Regions from separate parts of the Pigmentiphaga sp. MLSB6-MA01 genome, predicted to be linked through region 2. Evidence: predicted binding sites of a transcription regulator. Region 2 holds the regulator's gene; the other holds the start of a gene.

Region 1 (7,676 bases), on a different contig from region 2:
GCAGGGTCGGGACGGCCAGGTTGCCCAGCCTGGGAACGAGGTCTTCATAGCTCAGGCCCAGCCTGACCGCCAGCGCCAGCGCCGCCGGGTCGTGGCGGACGAATACCTGCCGCGCGGCCGCCATTCGTTCGGGATGGGCGGCCCGGGTGTGGGGGCTGAACATGCGGTCCGCGATCGACCGGAACAGCTGCTCGCGATCGCGGGCGCTGCCGTGCGCGAGTGTTTCGGAGGCCTGCCGCATCCGGTTCCGGGCGTCGCTCGCCGTTGCGTGAGGCGTCGCGTTCATGATCACCAGCGCGGCAACCCGTTCCGGATGGGCCAGGGCGGTCCGGGCGAAGACGGCGCCGCCCTGGCTCAGGCCCACCAGGATGGCGCGTTCGGCCCCCAGCGCCGGGATCAGGGCGGCGACGTCCTCCACCAGGTCGGCGGCGGTCCAGCCTTGCGGCCGCCAGCCGCTGTCCCCGTGGCCGGGCCAGTCCAGGCGCACGCAGCGGTAACGGTCCCCCAGCGCCTCTGCCTGCCGGGCGAACATGGAACGGTCGAAATACAGACCGTGCCCGAACAGGACCAAGGGTCCCGCGCCCGATGCTTCGTACGCGTAGACGGTGCCGCGGATGTCCAGGGTGCGGATCATGGCGCGGTGTCCGCCGCCCGCCCCGCGAGCACCTCCAGCAGGGCGGGCGGCAGCGATTCGCCGCGCCAGGCGACGTGCTGGTCGGGCCGGATCAGGGCCAGCGGCGCGCCGTAGAGGCGGGCCAGTCCCGCGTCGGGAAGCCGCAGATGGCGCAGCGGCAGGCCGGCCCCGGCGGCGAGGCGCGCCGCCGCCATGCCGGCCTGTGGCGTGCCGGCCGTGTCCAGCAACGTATATTCCGGGCCGAGCCGGTCGTACAGAGGCGTACCGTCCGGCATGCGCCACATGGGCGCGCGATGGCCCGGGGCGGCGTGAGGCGGATAGCGGGTCGAGTCGTAGGCCGGGCCGGGTCCGGCCTCGGCCCGCAGGATGGGCGATGCGCAATAGCGCTGGTCCAGCACGGTGCCGTCCGACCACCACTGGGGTTCGAGGTCGCGGGCGACGGGCGCGCTCAGTTCCGCGCGCCGGTCCCGGGCCTCGGGGCCGGTGTCCACGGCCTGCATGACGGCCGACAGACGGTCGAAGGTGGAGCGCAGCCGTTCGTAGTTGGCGTGGGCCTCCTTCGAGGTGCGCTGCACGATGGGCAGGCGTTCGGGGCTGTAGCTGTCCAGGATGGCTTCGTCGGCCCAGCCGCGCAGCACGTGCGCCAGCTTCCATCCCAGGTTGACCGCGTCGCCCACGCCGAGATTGAGGTTGTGTCCACCCAGGGGAGGGATGAGGTGGGCCGCGTCGCCGGCGAGGAAGACGGGGCCGTGGCGGAACCGCTGCGCCAGCAGTTCGAAATAGGAAAAGGGATAGGTCCTTTCCAGCGTGAACGAGAGGCCGGGGCCGATCAGGCGGCGGATCACCGCGTGGGCGTCGATGTCTTCGCCGCTCCCCGCGGGCGGGCGGTAGGTGAATTCCCAGCGGTCGCCGCAGATCAGCCGCGCGGTGCCGGGCACTTCGGGGCTGGCGCAGAAATACATGACTGAATCGGCGATGCCGCGGCTGCGCATGGCCGCCAGCAGGTCGGGGGCATGGAAGAACATGGATATCTGGCGCGACAGGGCGCCGGCGCCTTCGTACGGGATCCCGGCTGCGCCGCGCACCAGGCTGCGGCCGCCGTCGCAGCCGATCAGGTAGCGCGCCTCCATCGAACGTGTCTGCCCCGTGCGGACGTCTTGGACCGTGGCGGCGACGCGGCCGCCGTCGCGCATCTCGACCGCCGTGGCCCGCGACGAGAACGCGATGCGCGCGCCCAGCTCGCGCGCCTTGTCCAGCAGCAGTTCCTGGACCTGGCCCTGGGCGACCCACAGCGCATCCTCGGCCGCGTCGTCCAGCACCCGGTGCCAGCCCAGTCCTTCGGCGCGCACGCAGGCGAATTGCGTGCCGCCCAGTCCATCGAGGAAGGTGACGTGCGACGGCCACCCCGCCGGCACGTGGTTGACGGCCTTCAGCCGCCCGGCCAGGCCCCAGCGCCGCATGTGTTCCATGGTGCGCTTGTTCATGTTCATGGCCCGGGTCCACCAGTGCCCGACGGCCTCGACCTCGTCGATGACCTGGCATGAAATGCCCCGCAGGCCCAGTTCGACGGCGACGGCCAGCCCGACGGGGCCGGCGCCGACCACCAGCACATCGGGATCGGTCGCCAGGAATGGGGAGTGGGAGAAAGGGCGCTGCGTCATGATCGTCTCCTGCGTCGGGGCGCTTCCATCGTCTTTCATTTTTATTCCTAATAAAGGAATTTATTGCGAGATTCTTGTCGTCATCGAGGGCATTGTCAAGAGCCTTATGCAATGTTGAAACGAGAAGATTGGCCGTCCTTTGCCGGTATCCGCGAGGCATGGAAATTCCTGTTGTTATTTCCTAAAAAAGGAAATAAATTATGCCAACAACGACCGGGAGACATCCATGCATGCAATGAACGACGCCGTGCCGGCGAAGCATCCGCCTGCCGCGGCGGACCAGGGCGGGCGACGCTGGCGGAGGCCGCCGGGGCGCCTCGCGCGCCGGTTCCTGTCCGGCGTCCTGCTGGCGCTGGCGGGCGCGCACGCCGCGCTTGCCGGCGAGTTCCCGGACAAGCCTGTCACCATCATTTCTCCGTTCGCGCCGGGCGGCGCCGATCTGTTCCTGCGCATCGTGGCGCCGAAGCTGGGCGAGCAACTGGGGCAGCCGGTCGTCATCGAGAACGTGCCCGGCGCCGGAGGCATCCTGGGAGCGGAGCGCGTGATGCACGCGCCGCCGGATGGCTACACATTGCTGTTCGCGCCGTCCAGCGTGACCGTCACGGCGAAGTTCCTGTCGGCCAACGTGCGTTTCGACATCCTGAAGGATTTCACGCCGATCAGCCTGATGCACGAGACGCCCCAGGTGCTGTTCGTGCCGGGCGACCTGCCGGTCAATTCGGTGGCCGAGCTGATCCACTACGCGAAGCAGCGGCCGGGCAAGCTGGCCTACGGCAGCGCGGGCATCGGTTCGGTCATGCAGTTCAACGCCGAGCTGTTCAAGATGGAGTCCGGCACGGACATCCTGCACGTGCCCTTCAAGGGCATCAGCCCCATGAATACCGAGATCCTGGGCGGCCGCGTGGCCATGGGGTTCTCCACGCTGGCCTCGGTGGCGCCTTTCGCGAAGGCGGGCAAGCTCAAGGTGCTGGCCGCGCTCGATGCCAGGCGCCTGCCGTTCCTGCCCGACACGCCGGCGATCACCGAGACGTTGCCCGGTTTCCGCACCGTAGGCACCTGGTCTTCGCTGCTCGGGCCCGCGGGCATGCCGAAGGCGATCCAGGAGCGCCTGACGCGTGCCATGAGCGCCGTGCTGGCGATGCCCGACGTCAAGCGTTCGTACGATTTGAACTATGGCCTGATCATTGCCGGCTCGCCCGCGGACCTTACCCGGCGCCTGCAGAGCGAAATCGCGCAGACCACCCGCATCGCCGACACGGCGGGCATCCGTGCGGAATAGCCGTTGCGCCGGAGGAAGACGCCGGCCGCGCAGGGGCGGAGCTGGAAGGGGGGCGTGCGATAATGCCCGCCGGATCGAACCGGGTGGCGGGCATGGCGCGCATGGCAAAGGAAAATTCGGAGTCCGGCGGGGAGCGCAAGCGCGGCAAGGGGCGGCCCTCGGGCGCGGAGTCCGCCGTCGGCCGCAACCGCATCCTCGAACTGGCCGCGGACTTCCTGAAGACCCATCCCGTCTCCGAGTTGAGCACGGTCAACATTGCCAAGGTCGCCGGCGTCGATCCCGCGCTGGTGCGCTATTACTTCGGGTCCAAGAACGGCCTGCTGGCCGAGCTCATCTCCAAGTCCACGGGCGAGCGCACCGCGCTGAGCCTGCGGTACCTGTCCGATGCCGGCACGGCGGACCAGAAGCTCAAGCAGCGCGTCCGGTCGGTCCTGCAGGCCAACGTCGACAGCCCCTATTACCACGAGGTGATGGTGGCCCGGATCTTCAATGCCGACGACGAGGCGGCCCGGGCGATCCTCAACGACCTGGCCCAGCGCGGCCGCTATCTGGCCGAGAAATTCATGGCGGACGGCGAACGCAGCGGCGAACTGCGGGCGGTCGATCCCGCGTTCTTCCACATGCTGGTGGTCGGGGCCTGTTCCTTCTTCGTGACGGGCAGGCCGCTGCAGGAGGCCATGCGCGGCCGCAAGGTCAACGACCGGACCCTCGATGCCTTCGCCGAGTTCTTCGTCGACGTCGTGCTGAACGGACTCAAGCCCCGGCCCTGACGGGAGCGCCGCGGCGCCGCCGGCACGCCGCCGGCCCGGTCCATCGGCTTTCATCCATCCGGGGGGACCATCCATGTTGAAAGAGGGAGCGCCGGGCTGGCGCGCGCTGTGCCCGTGCTGCATCGACTTCCATGCGCACTTCATCCATCGCGAGGTCTTCGAGCTGGCGCAGCCGCACAGCGTGTCCAGCTGCTTCGGGCAGCGGCCGCTGTCGGCCGACAATCCACGCTTCCTGGGCATGCTGGATCCGCACCGGCAGGTCGACGACATGGCGGCGCGCGGCATCGATCGCCATGTGATTTCGTCGGCCGACGTCGTGGCGTCCCGGGCCTGGGCCGAGCCCGCCGAGGAAGCCCGGCAGGCAAGGCTGGTCAACGACATGGCGGCCGACTGGGTGCGCAGGTTCCCGGACCGGTTCGTGGGAACGTTCGTGCTGCCCCTGGGCGACATGGCGCTGGCCCTGCGCGAGATGGAGCGCGCGGTGGCGATGGGGCTGCGCGTGGCCAACCTGCCCAGCAACCACCGGGGCAGCTACCTGGGCGAGGCCCGCTACGGGGAAATGTGGGGCGCCATCGAAGACCTGGCGCTGGTCGCCTTCATCCACCCCGACGGGGTGCGCGACCCGTGGTTCCAGAACCATGCGCTCTGGAATTCCATCGGCCAGTCCATCGAAGAGGTCAAGGTCATGTCCTCGCTGATCTACGAAGGCGTCATGGAGCGGCACCCGGGCCTGCGGATCGTCATGGCCCACGGAGGCGGGTACATGCCCTACTACATGGGGCGGCTGGACCGCAACGCGACGTACCGGCCGGACACCATGCGCAACCTGAGCAAGCTGCCCAGCCATTACCTGCGCGATTTCCACTACGATAGCTGCGTGTACGATCCACATACCCTGGCGCTGCTGGTGCGCTGCGTGGGGGCGGACCGCCTCGTCCTGGGCGGGGATTACCCGTTCGGCGACGCCGACCCGGTCGGCGGACTGTCGGCGCTGGAGCCGGCGCAGCAGGCGGCGGTCGCGGGGGGCAATGCCGTCCGGCTGCTCGATTCCGGGGGCGGGAACTGAGGAAAAGGCAAGGGCGGCCCGCGGGCGGCGTTGTTTATTGCACGTGGCGCTTGCAGTCTCATACTGTTTTTTTATACAGTATCGAGCAGTGCAATAATTCGCCCATCAACCCAAGGATCCCAGAATGGACGACACCAAAGCTTCCAAGGCCGCTGCCGCTGCCCAGAACGAAAAGGCCAAGGCCCTGGCCGCCGCGCTGTCCCAGATCGAAAAGCAGTTCGGCAAGGGCTCGGTCATGCGCTATGGCGACAACGAGGTCGAGCACGACATCCAGGTCGTCTCCACCGGTTCGCTGGGCCTGGACATCGCCCTGGGCGTCGGCGGCCTGCCGCGCGGCCGGGTCGTCGAGATCTACGGTCCGGAATCGTCCGGCAAGACCACGCTCACGCTGCAGGTCATCGCCGAAATGCAGAAAATCGGCGGCGCCTGCGCCTTCATCGACGCCGAACACGCGCTGGACGTGCAATACGCCGCCAAGCTGGGCGTGAACCTGACCGATCTCCTGATCTCGCAGCCCGACACCGGCGAGCAGGCGCTGGAGATCACCGACGCGCTGGTGCGTTCGGGCGCGGTCGACCTGATCGTCATCGACTCGGTCGCGGCGCTGGTGCCCAAGGCCGAAATCGAAGGCGAGATGGGCGACTCCCTGCCCGGCCTGCAGGCCCGCCTGATGAGCCAGGCGCTGCGCAAGCTGACCGCCTCGATCAAGCGCACCAACTGCATGGTCATCTTCATCAACCAGATCCGGATGAAGATCGGCGTCATGTTCGGCAACCCGGAAACCACCACCGGCGGCAACGCGCTGAAGTTCTACGCCTCGGTCCGCCTCGACATCCGCCGCACCGGCTCCATCAAGAAGGGCGACGAGGTCATCGGCAACGAAACCCGCGTCAAGGTGGTCAAGAACAAGGTGTCGCCGCCGTTCAAGAGCGCCGAGTTCGACATCATGTACGGTGCCGGCATCTCGCGCGAAGGCGAGATCCTGGACCTGGGCGTGCAGGCGGGCATCGTCGAGAAGTCCGGGTCCTGGTTCAGCTATAACGGCGAACGCATCGGCCAGGGCAAGGACAATGCCCGCGAGTTCCTGAAAGAGCGCGTTGAAATGGCCATCGAGATCGAAAACCGCGTGCGCGACAACCTGGGGGTTGTTGCCCGGGTCGCCGGCGCTGGCAAAGTGACCGAGCTTGAAGGCGACTGAGGACGGCAAGCCCGCCTCGGGGCCTTCGCTGAAGGCCCGGGCGGTGGGCTACCTGTCCCGGCGCGAACACAGCCGCCTGGAACTGGGCCGCAAGCTTGCCCGTTTCGGGGAAGAGGACGAGGTTCGCGCCGTGCTCGACAGCCTGGAGAAGGAAGGCTGGCTGTCCACCGAGCGCTACGCCCAGAGCGTGGTGCACCGGCTGGCCGCCAAGCAGGGCACCATGCGCATCATGCATGAACTGCGCCAACATGGCGTGGCCGACGCCCAGATCGCCGAGTTGCGGGACACGCTCGACGCCACCGAGCTGGCGCGGGCCCGAGAGGTATGGCGCAAGCGTTTCGGCACGCTGCCCGCCGATGCCGGCCAGCGTGCGAAGCAGGTGCGTTTCCTGATGTCCCGGGGCTTTGGCCAGGCCACCATCAGGCAGGTGCTGCGGGGCGTGGACCTCGACGAGCTGGACTAGGGCCTGTTCACGCTGAATCCCCGTACACTTGCAGCATCCGCTTTCGCCGCGAGGCCGCTATGCGCGCATTGTTGCTGGCCCTGTGCCTGAGTGTGTCCAGCCTGTGGGCCTGCGCCCAGCCCGCCCCCCAGGCGGGCGAAGTGGTCACGCTGGAGGGGCGCCTCGTGCTCAAGGGCAATGAACCCTTCATCGTCGCCGTGCTGGAGTCGGGCGACCGGCAGTGGGACCTGCGGGGCCTGAGCCGGCAGCAGATGCAGGATCTGCAAGCCCGCACCGTCACGGTCACCGGCACGGTGACCCGTTCCGCCGGCGAAGCCGGCGGCGGGATGCCGGCCCAGTTGCAGGTGCAATCCATCCGCTAGCCCACCTGCCATGGTATGTTGCGCGGAAGCTTCTTCGGCGGGGGCAAGATGAATCGCAACACCGTGTTTACCATCCGGGCGCTGGCCGGGATCTCGTTGGCGACACTGCTGGCCTCCTGCGGAGGCGGCGGGGGCGATGCGGTATCCGGGTCGGGCGCGTTGTCCGTGGCGTGCAGCGGCGCGCAATGCGGCGCCTCCGACGCCCAGACCTACCGCGGCAGCGGCGTGGGCATCTGGCGCTAC
Region 2 (7,676 bases):
CTGGGGCAGCGCCGCGTCGTTTTTGCCGATTTGCGGCATGCATCTATGTTGGGGTGAACAGATGGCAGCAAGCCAGGTTTTGGTCGGATTCCATGCGGTGGCGGCACGGTTGCGCCATGCGTCGGCGTCGATCAAGGATATCTACGTCGAGGAAGCGCGCCGCGATCGACGCATGCTGACGCTGATCGAACAGGCCCAGGCCGCCGGGTGCAAGGTGCACCCCGTGGCGCAGACTCGGCTGGACGGACTGGCCAAGGGCCAACGCCACCAGGGTGTGGTCGCGCTGGCGGAGTCGCTGGAATTGGCGATGGACGTCGACGAAGTGCTGGACGACGCAGAAGGACCGGCCTTCCTGTTGGTGCTGGACGGCGTCACGGATCCTCACAACCTGGGCGCCTGCCTGAGAACCGCGGATGGAGCTGGCGTGCATGCCGTGATCGCACCCCGCGACCGTGCGGTGGGCCTGAACACGACGGTTCAACGCGTGGCCTGCGGTGCCGCCGATACCGTTCCCTACCTGACCGTGACCAATCTGGCACGGACCCTGCGCACGCTGAAAGAGCGTGGCGTCTGGGTGGTCGGCACCGATGACGAAGCCACCGAAACCATGCACGACGTGGATGCCCGGCAGTCGATTGCCTGGGTCATGGGAGCGGAAGGCGAGGGCATGCGTCGCCTGACGCGTGAAACTTGCGACCAGTTGGTCCGCATTCCCATGAAGGGGTCGGTCGAAAGCCTGAATGTCAGTGTGGCTTCCGCCGTATGCCTGTATGAAACGGTAAGGCAGCGCGGTTGAGCGCTACCCCGTCGGCAGAGACTCAGGCGTTCCAGCCTCGGGAAAACAACAAGGCCAGGGCCGCCGGATAGCCGCTACGGCTACTGCCGGCACCGCGACGCTGCTTGAAGGGCCAGGGGCTGCGACTTGAAGGGGCCGGCTTGGTGTGCGGAGCATGATGCCCCACGCGGGGCGCGGCCGGCCGCGGGGTGGAGGTGTTCTCGGCCTCGGTGTCAGGCAAGCCCGCATCTTCGGTGGCCCGCGTATTCGACGCCGACACCGCCAACCCCGCCATTCGCTTGAATCCCGCGCGTGCCGCATGCTGGCTGATATCCAGCGTGACCGCGCCTTCGCTGTTTTCGACCGTGGGCGCGATGCGCTGGAGCCGGATCTGGCCGGGCTGGCTCATGTCCGCCAGCAGCCGCAACTGGGAAGCCGAGGTCGTGGCGGGCGTGCTGCAGGTGTGGAACAGGAAGGCGGGGCATGCCGACAGCTTCGCGGCCATGTACAGCCGGCGGACCGTGCTTTCGGATTGCGCGGCGGCCTGGTCGGAGGGCAGGATGGCGACGAACGCGGCGAATTCGCCTGCCCGGACGGCGGTTTCCAATTGTTCCAGGCCATCCAGGGGATGGTCGGTACGAACGAGCTTGACGCACTCCAGCGCGACGTCGTGCTGGATCAGTGCCGGGGCGTAGGACAGGTAGGGCGGTACCAGCAGGGCCACGGTGCGGCCGGCCTTGGTAAGCCGGCTAAGCAGTGGGCCGAGCAGGTTCAATTCGCCATGCCCGACGCGCGGGACCAGGATTTCCGTCAATGCGCCGACGGGCCATCCGGCCAGGGGCAGGGCGGCGTCGAGCGCGGGAAATCCGCTGGAAAGACTGGAGCTGGGCGTGCTGTGTTTCATGATGGTCGTCCGTCTAGGTCTTCAATGCACCAGGCCGGCCCGGATCAGGCCGACCGCGATGCCCTCGAGCGCGAAATCGTCGCGCTCGCGATCGACTTCGATGGGTTGGAAGTCGGGGTTGGCCGGCAGCAGGCTCAGGCCGGTTTCGGTGTAGCGCAGTTCCTTGACGGTGACGTCGTCGCCCAGGCGGGCCACGATGATTTGCCCGTCCCGGGCCTGGTTGGCTTTCTTGACGGCGAGCAGGTCGCCGTCGAGGATGCCGGCGTCGCGCATGCTGTTGCCGCGCACCTTGAGCAGGTAGTCGGGCCGCTGCGAGAACAATGCCTGGTCGACACCGATTTCCTTGTCGATATGCTCGGTGGCCAGGATGGGGCTGCCGGCGGCGACCCGGCCCACCAGCGGCAGGACCAGTTGCGCCAGCGCGGGATGCGTGAGCTGGAGCGGCGGTTCGGCCATGACGGGATCTTTCAGGCGTATCCCGCGGGACGTGCCCGCGGACAACTCGAGCACGCCCTTGCGCGCCAGCGCCTTCAGGTGTTCCTCGGCCGCGTTGGGCGAGCGAAAGCCCAGCGCCCGGGCGATTTCGGCGCGGGTGGGCGGAAAGCCGGTTTTGACGATGGCCTGGCGAATGAGATCCAGGATCTCTTGTTGGCGTGCGGTCAGCTTGGGCATGTCGGGCTCCGTGGCGGGGCGCCTGCAACCGGGTGGCGGGGGCGCGTATCGGGCTTCTGTGGTTTTATCCAGTAACTGTATTTTTATACAGTATCGACGCCCGGCGCAAGCGGAAAACGCAATTGTCGCGGGAACGCCAATCCGGCCGCGGGTATCATCGGGCTCTCGCCCTCATGTCCAAGCCCGCCATGTCCTTGCCGCGCCTCTGCATCGTCGCCACCGGCGGCACCATCGCCGGAGCCGGCGTCCGTCCCCAGGCCACGATGGCCTACGCCGCCGGCGCGCTGGACGTGGACGAGCTGTGCGCCCGCGTGCCAGGCCTGGACGAGGTGGCCGGGATCCAGGCCGAGCAGTTCGCCGCCATCGACAGCAAGAACGCCACGCCCGCCTTCTGGCAGTCGCTGGCCGCGCGGGTCCAGGCCCTGCTCGATGCCGGCGGGTGCGATGGGGTGGTCGTGACCCATGGCACGGATACGCTCGAAGAAACCGCCTACTACCTTCATCTGGTGCTCAAGACCGACAAGCCGGTGGTCCTGGTGGGGGCGATGCGCCCGGCGACCGCGCTGTCTCCCGACGGTCCGCTGAACCTGCTGGACGCGGTGACGGTGGCGGCCCATCCGCAGGCCGCTGGGCGCGGCGTGCTGGTCGTGCTGAATCACCAGGTCCTGGGCGCGCGCGACGCGGCCAAGACCAACGCCAACCGGCCCGATGCCTTTGCATCGCCCAACGCGGGCGCCATGGGGTGGGTCCAGGACGGCCGGGTCGCGTGGATGGGATGGCCTGGACATGGACATACCCGCGCCACGCCGTTCACGGCCTCCACGCCACTGGCGCCGGTCGAGGTGCTGGCTGGTTATGCCGGCGGTTCGGCGGCGTTGATCCGGGCCGTGGGAGCCACGGGCGCGAAGGGCCTGGTCTGGGCCGGGACCGGCAACGGCTCGGCCAGCGCCGATGCGCAGGAGGCGCTCGACGAACTGGTCCGGGACGGCGTCGTGGTGGTCCGCGCCACCCGCACGGGCAGCGGCTGTGTCGCGGCCTCGGGCGGAATGCCAGGCGCCGGCACGCTGTCGCCCTGGAAGGCGCGCGTATTGCTGATGCTGGCGCTGGGGGCCGGCATGGGCGGCGTCCAGGACGTGTTCGACACGTATTGACATCCCCGGGGCTGGTGTTGCGCCAGGAGCGCCGGCCGGGCATCGCCCATGGGGTTTCGATTGCTTTTTGCCTTTGCGCGAGCGATAATAGAAGGCTTGATTTTTGGCGAAAGCTATTTTTTCGCCAGATTGATCCCTTGTCCGACTCTAGACGCTTGAGCGGACTTGCGCCTACAGGGGCACCCATCCGGGAGCCTGCGGGACCATCCATAAGGAGCTTCGATGCGTCACTATGAAGTAGTTTTCATCGTTCACCCGGACCAGAGCGAGCAGGTTCCGGCCATGGTCGACCGTTACAAGTCGCTGATCACCAGCCAGAGCGGCACGATACACCGCCTGGAAGACTGGGGCCGCCGTCAACTGGCGTACCCGATCCAGAAGCTCGTCAAGGCTCACTACGTGTGCATGAACATCGAGTGCGGCCAACCCACGCTGGATGAACTCGAACACGCTTTCCGCTATAACGATGCCGTGCTGCGCCATCTCGTCGTCAAGATGAAGAAGGCCGAGACCGCCCCGTCGCCGATGATGAAGATCGTCGAGCGCGAGGAGGCCCGCAAGGTGTCCACTGAAGCCGCCCCGGCCGAGGCCTGAGCCCCGGCTGGACTGGCATGACAGGTCGTTGCCGACCGCCCGCATCGCAGGCCCGCAAGAACGGGATCCTGGCGACGCCCCGGACGACACGGCGTTGAACAAGGTTCATCTGACCGCCCAGGTGGTCGAGTGCAAGCCGCTCAGGTATACCCCGGCCGGGATTCCGGTGCTGGAACTGGCGCTTGCCCATGAATCCGAGTTGATCGAAGGCGGGAGAACCCGCCGGGTCGAGATGCTCGTCAACGCAGTTGTCGTCGGCGATCTGGCCGGCAGGCTCGAGCGCGAAGCGCTGGGCCGGTCGATCCGGATCGAAGGGTTCCTGGCACCGACCCGGAAAGGTTCAAGCAGACTGAGGCTGCATATCCAGCAGGCCGCCATCGCCCGGGAGGGCGACGAAAGCGGGCCGACCGGACAGCCCCAGGTGTGAAACGGATTGAATACCCAAGAGGTACATCATGGCCGCATTCGGCAAACGCAAGGAAAAGAAGAAGTTCGGTCAACAGAATCCTCTGTTCAAGCGCCGCAAGTTCTGCCGCTTCACGGCAGCCGGCGTCGACCAGATCGATTACAAGGACATCGAAGTCCTCCGTGACTTCATCCAGGAAAACGGCAAGATCATTCCTGCCCGCCTGACCGGCACCAAGGCGCACTACCAGCGCCAGCTCGACACGGCTATCAAGCGCGCCCGCTTCCTGGCGCTCTTGGCCTACACCGACAACCACAATTGATTGCCGGGAGAGACCATCATGCAAATCATCTTGCTCGAAAAAGTCGTCAACCTCGGTAACCTGGGTGACGTCGTCCGCGTGAAGAACGGCTATGCCCGTAACTTCCTGATTCCCCAGAAGATGGCCAAGCGGGCCACCGACGCCGCGCTGAAAGAGTTCGAGGCGCGCCGCGCCGAACTCGAAAAGGTCCAGGCCGACAAGCTGGCCGCCGCGCAATCCGTGGCCCAGCGCCTGGAAGGCTACTCGGTGTCCGTCAGCCAGAAGGCGGGTGTGGACGGCCGTCTGTTCGGTTCGGTCACCAACTTCGACGTCGCCACTGCGCTGAAGCAGGCGGGCTTCGAGTCGGTCGAGAAGGGCATGGTCCGCCTGCCCAACGGCCCGCTCAAGACCATCGGCGAATTCCCGTTGGAAGTCGGCCTGCACACCGACGTCGTGGCCAACATCACGGTGGTGGTGGTCGGCGAAACGGCCTGACGCCTTTCCGGCCGCTCGTCGTCGAGCCGGCCGGACATCCACCGCCGGCGCCTCCTTCCCAGAAGGGCCGGCACAGGAACCCTCCATTTCTTCACAGAATGGAGGGTTCTTTTTTCATCGCCGGGCCGCTCCAGGATGAAAAGCGTCCCCCTGTGGGGGCAGCGCCGCCGCACAGCGGCAAGCGTGGGGCTTTTTTCATCGCCGATCCGCCCCAAGATGAAAAACGTCCCCCATGAGGGCATTTTGTCAGGGGCTGCCCAGGCCTGCGCGAACGGATTCCTCTTCCGCCCAGCCGGGCTAAACTGTCGAGGGCCGGCATTCCCGCCGGTCGTGCTTGAACACCAGGTTTCCCGCTCTATGAATTCGCCCGTCGATCCCCAACTCGAGTCCCTGCGCATCCCGCCCCACTCGGTGGAGGCGGAACAGTCGGTGCTGGGCGGCCTCTTGCTGGACAACGCTGCCTGGGACCGTGTCGCGGACCTTATCAAGGAAGACGATTTCTATCGTTACGATCATCGGCTGATCTGGCAGCAGATGGCCAAGCTGATCGGGCTGGCGCGTCCCGCCGACGTCGTGACCACCCACGAATCGCTCCAGACCGCGGGCAAGGCGGAGGAGGCGGGCGGGCTGGCCTACCTGAACTCGCTGGCGCAGAACACGCCTTCGGCCGCCAACATCCGGCGCTACGCGGAAATCGTGCGCGACCGGGCGGTGCTGCGCCGGCTGGTCACCGTATCCGACGAAATCTCGGCCGCCGCCTTCAGCCCCCAGGGCAAGGACACGCGGCAACTGCTGGACGAGGCGGAGTCCAAGATCTTCAAGATCGCGGAAGAGGGCGCGCGGGGAAGCGCCGGCTTCCTGTCGCTGCAACCGCTGCTGACCCAGGTGGTCGAGCGCATCGACGAGCTTTATCACCGCGACAGCACGTCGGACGTAACGGGCGTGCCGACGGGGTTCTCCGACCTGGACAAGATGACCTCGGGGCTGCAGCCGGGCGACATGGTCGTGGTAGCCGGCCGCCCCTCCATGGGCAAGACCGCCTTCTCGGTCAACATCGGCGAGCACGTGGCGGTGGAAGAGGGCCTGCCGGTGGCGATATTCTCCATGGAAATGGGCGCCTCGCAGTTGGCCATGCGTGTGCTGGGCTCGGTCGGCCGCCTCGACCAGCAGCGCCTGCGTACGGGCAAGTTGCTGGACGAGGACTGGCCCAAGCTGACCCACGCCATCCAGAAAATGCAGGACACCCAGCTCTACATCGACGAGACGCCGGCGCTCAGCCCGATGGAGCTGCGTTCGCGCGCCCGCCGCCTGGCGCGGCAATGCGGCCAGTTGGGGCTGATCATCATCGACTACCTGCAACTGATGTCGGGCAATGGCGGCGGGGGCAACGAGAACCGGGCGTCGGAGCTGTCGGAAATCAGCCGATCCATGAAAGGCCTGGCCAAGGAACTGAACTGCCCGCTGATCGCACTTTCCCAGCTCAATCGCGGCCTGGAACAACGTCCCAACAAGCGCCCCGTGATGAGCGATCTGCGGGAATCCGGCGCCATCGAGCAGGACGCGGACGTGATCATCTTCCTGTACCGCGATGAGGTCTACAACCCCGACACCCCCGACAAGGGCACGGCTGAAATCATCATCGGCAAGCAGCGTAACGGTCCGATCGGCACCGTCAGGTTGACCTGGCAGGGCATGTATACCAAGTTCCAGAATTTCTCGGGCAACGCATTCGTCGACTCTGATTATTAGGCCCCCCGTACGCCCTTCGGCCGCCCCCAGGGGGCGGCACTCGTGGACCGGCGGAGCCGGATCCACGGTGCCCGGGAAACTCATCGGCTGTTGTGGGGGGGGGGTTACGGGGGGATTTTTTTTCTTTGCGCCGTTGGGCGTTTTTTTTCGCCTTCCGCTTTGACCTTGCGGGGGCCTCGGCAATGGATCCATTCCCCGCCAAGCCGCGTCAGCTCTAGATTTTCAAGAAATCGCCAGTCAATATCGCCGCCCATCACCAGCCCATTGGTACCCCAGGATGCGGTGGATCCGGCTCCGCCGGTCCACCCGCATCGCCCCCTGGGGGGCGCCCGAAGGGCGTAGGGGGGTGCTACACTTCGCGCGGTTTTTAACACGTCATGTAAATGTCATGTGACGTACTGCGAGGACGTGATGTTTGGACGCTTGATGCCCAAAGAGGGCCGCTTTTTCGATCTGTTCAAGGCGCATGCCGACCTGTCGCGCCAGGGCAGCCGGGAGCTGGCGGCCCTGATGGCCGACCTGAGCCAGGCCGAGGAGCGGGTCAAGAACATCGAGACGCTGGAGAAAAAGGCCGACAAGGTCACCCACGACACGGTCGATCTGCTGCACAAGACCTTCATCACGCCGCT

The links. Region 2 encodes LexA, which represses DNA repair genes until DNA is damaged. Its sites were predicted from a motif close to ACTGTATNNNNATACAGT; they were not measured.
Region 1: recA (recombinase RecA) is a predicted target of LexA. The motif match lies at 5,473-5,490, and genes of this name have one in related genera.

What each region holds. Positions count from the first base shown of each region.
Region 1 covers NZ_JBXAFV010000004.1:217,378-225,053, reverse strand. The annotation lists gene AC1Q6E_RS08735 (alpha/beta fold hydrolase) at 1-634, opposite strand, end outside; gene AC1Q6E_RS08730 (FAD-dependent monooxygenase) at 631-2,295, opposite strand; gene AC1Q6E_RS08725 (Bug family tripartite tricarboxylate transporter substrate binding protein) at 2,522-3,574, shown strand; gene AC1Q6E_RS08720 (TetR/AcrR family transcriptional regulator) at 3,676-4,344, shown strand; gene AC1Q6E_RS08715 (amidohydrolase family protein) at 4,418-5,410, shown strand; gene recA (recombinase RecA) at 5,535-6,608, shown strand; gene recX (recombination regulator RecX) at 6,595-7,071, shown strand; gene AC1Q6E_RS08700 (hypothetical protein) at 7,131-7,433, shown strand; gene AC1Q6E_RS08695 (M30 family zinc metallopeptidase) at 7,482-7,676, shown strand, end outside.
Region 2 covers NZ_JBXAFV010000002.1:68,093-75,768, reverse strand. The annotation lists gene rlmB (23S rRNA (guanosine(2251)-2'-O)-methyltransferase RlmB) at 62-796, shown strand; gene AC1Q6E_RS03640 (hypothetical protein) at 819-1,679, opposite strand; gene lexA (transcriptional repressor LexA) at 1,701-2,351, opposite strand; gene AC1Q6E_RS03630 (asparaginase) at 2,525-3,502, shown strand; gene rpsF (30S ribosomal protein S6) at 3,725-4,096, shown strand; gene priB (primosomal replication protein N) at 4,191-4,523, shown strand; gene rpsR (30S ribosomal protein S18) at 4,552-4,824, shown strand; gene rplI (50S ribosomal protein L9) at 4,843-5,298, shown strand; gene AC1Q6E_RS03605 (replicative DNA helicase) at 5,656-7,047, shown strand; gene AC1Q6E_RS03600 (DUF47 domain-containing protein) at 7,459-7,676, shown strand, end outside.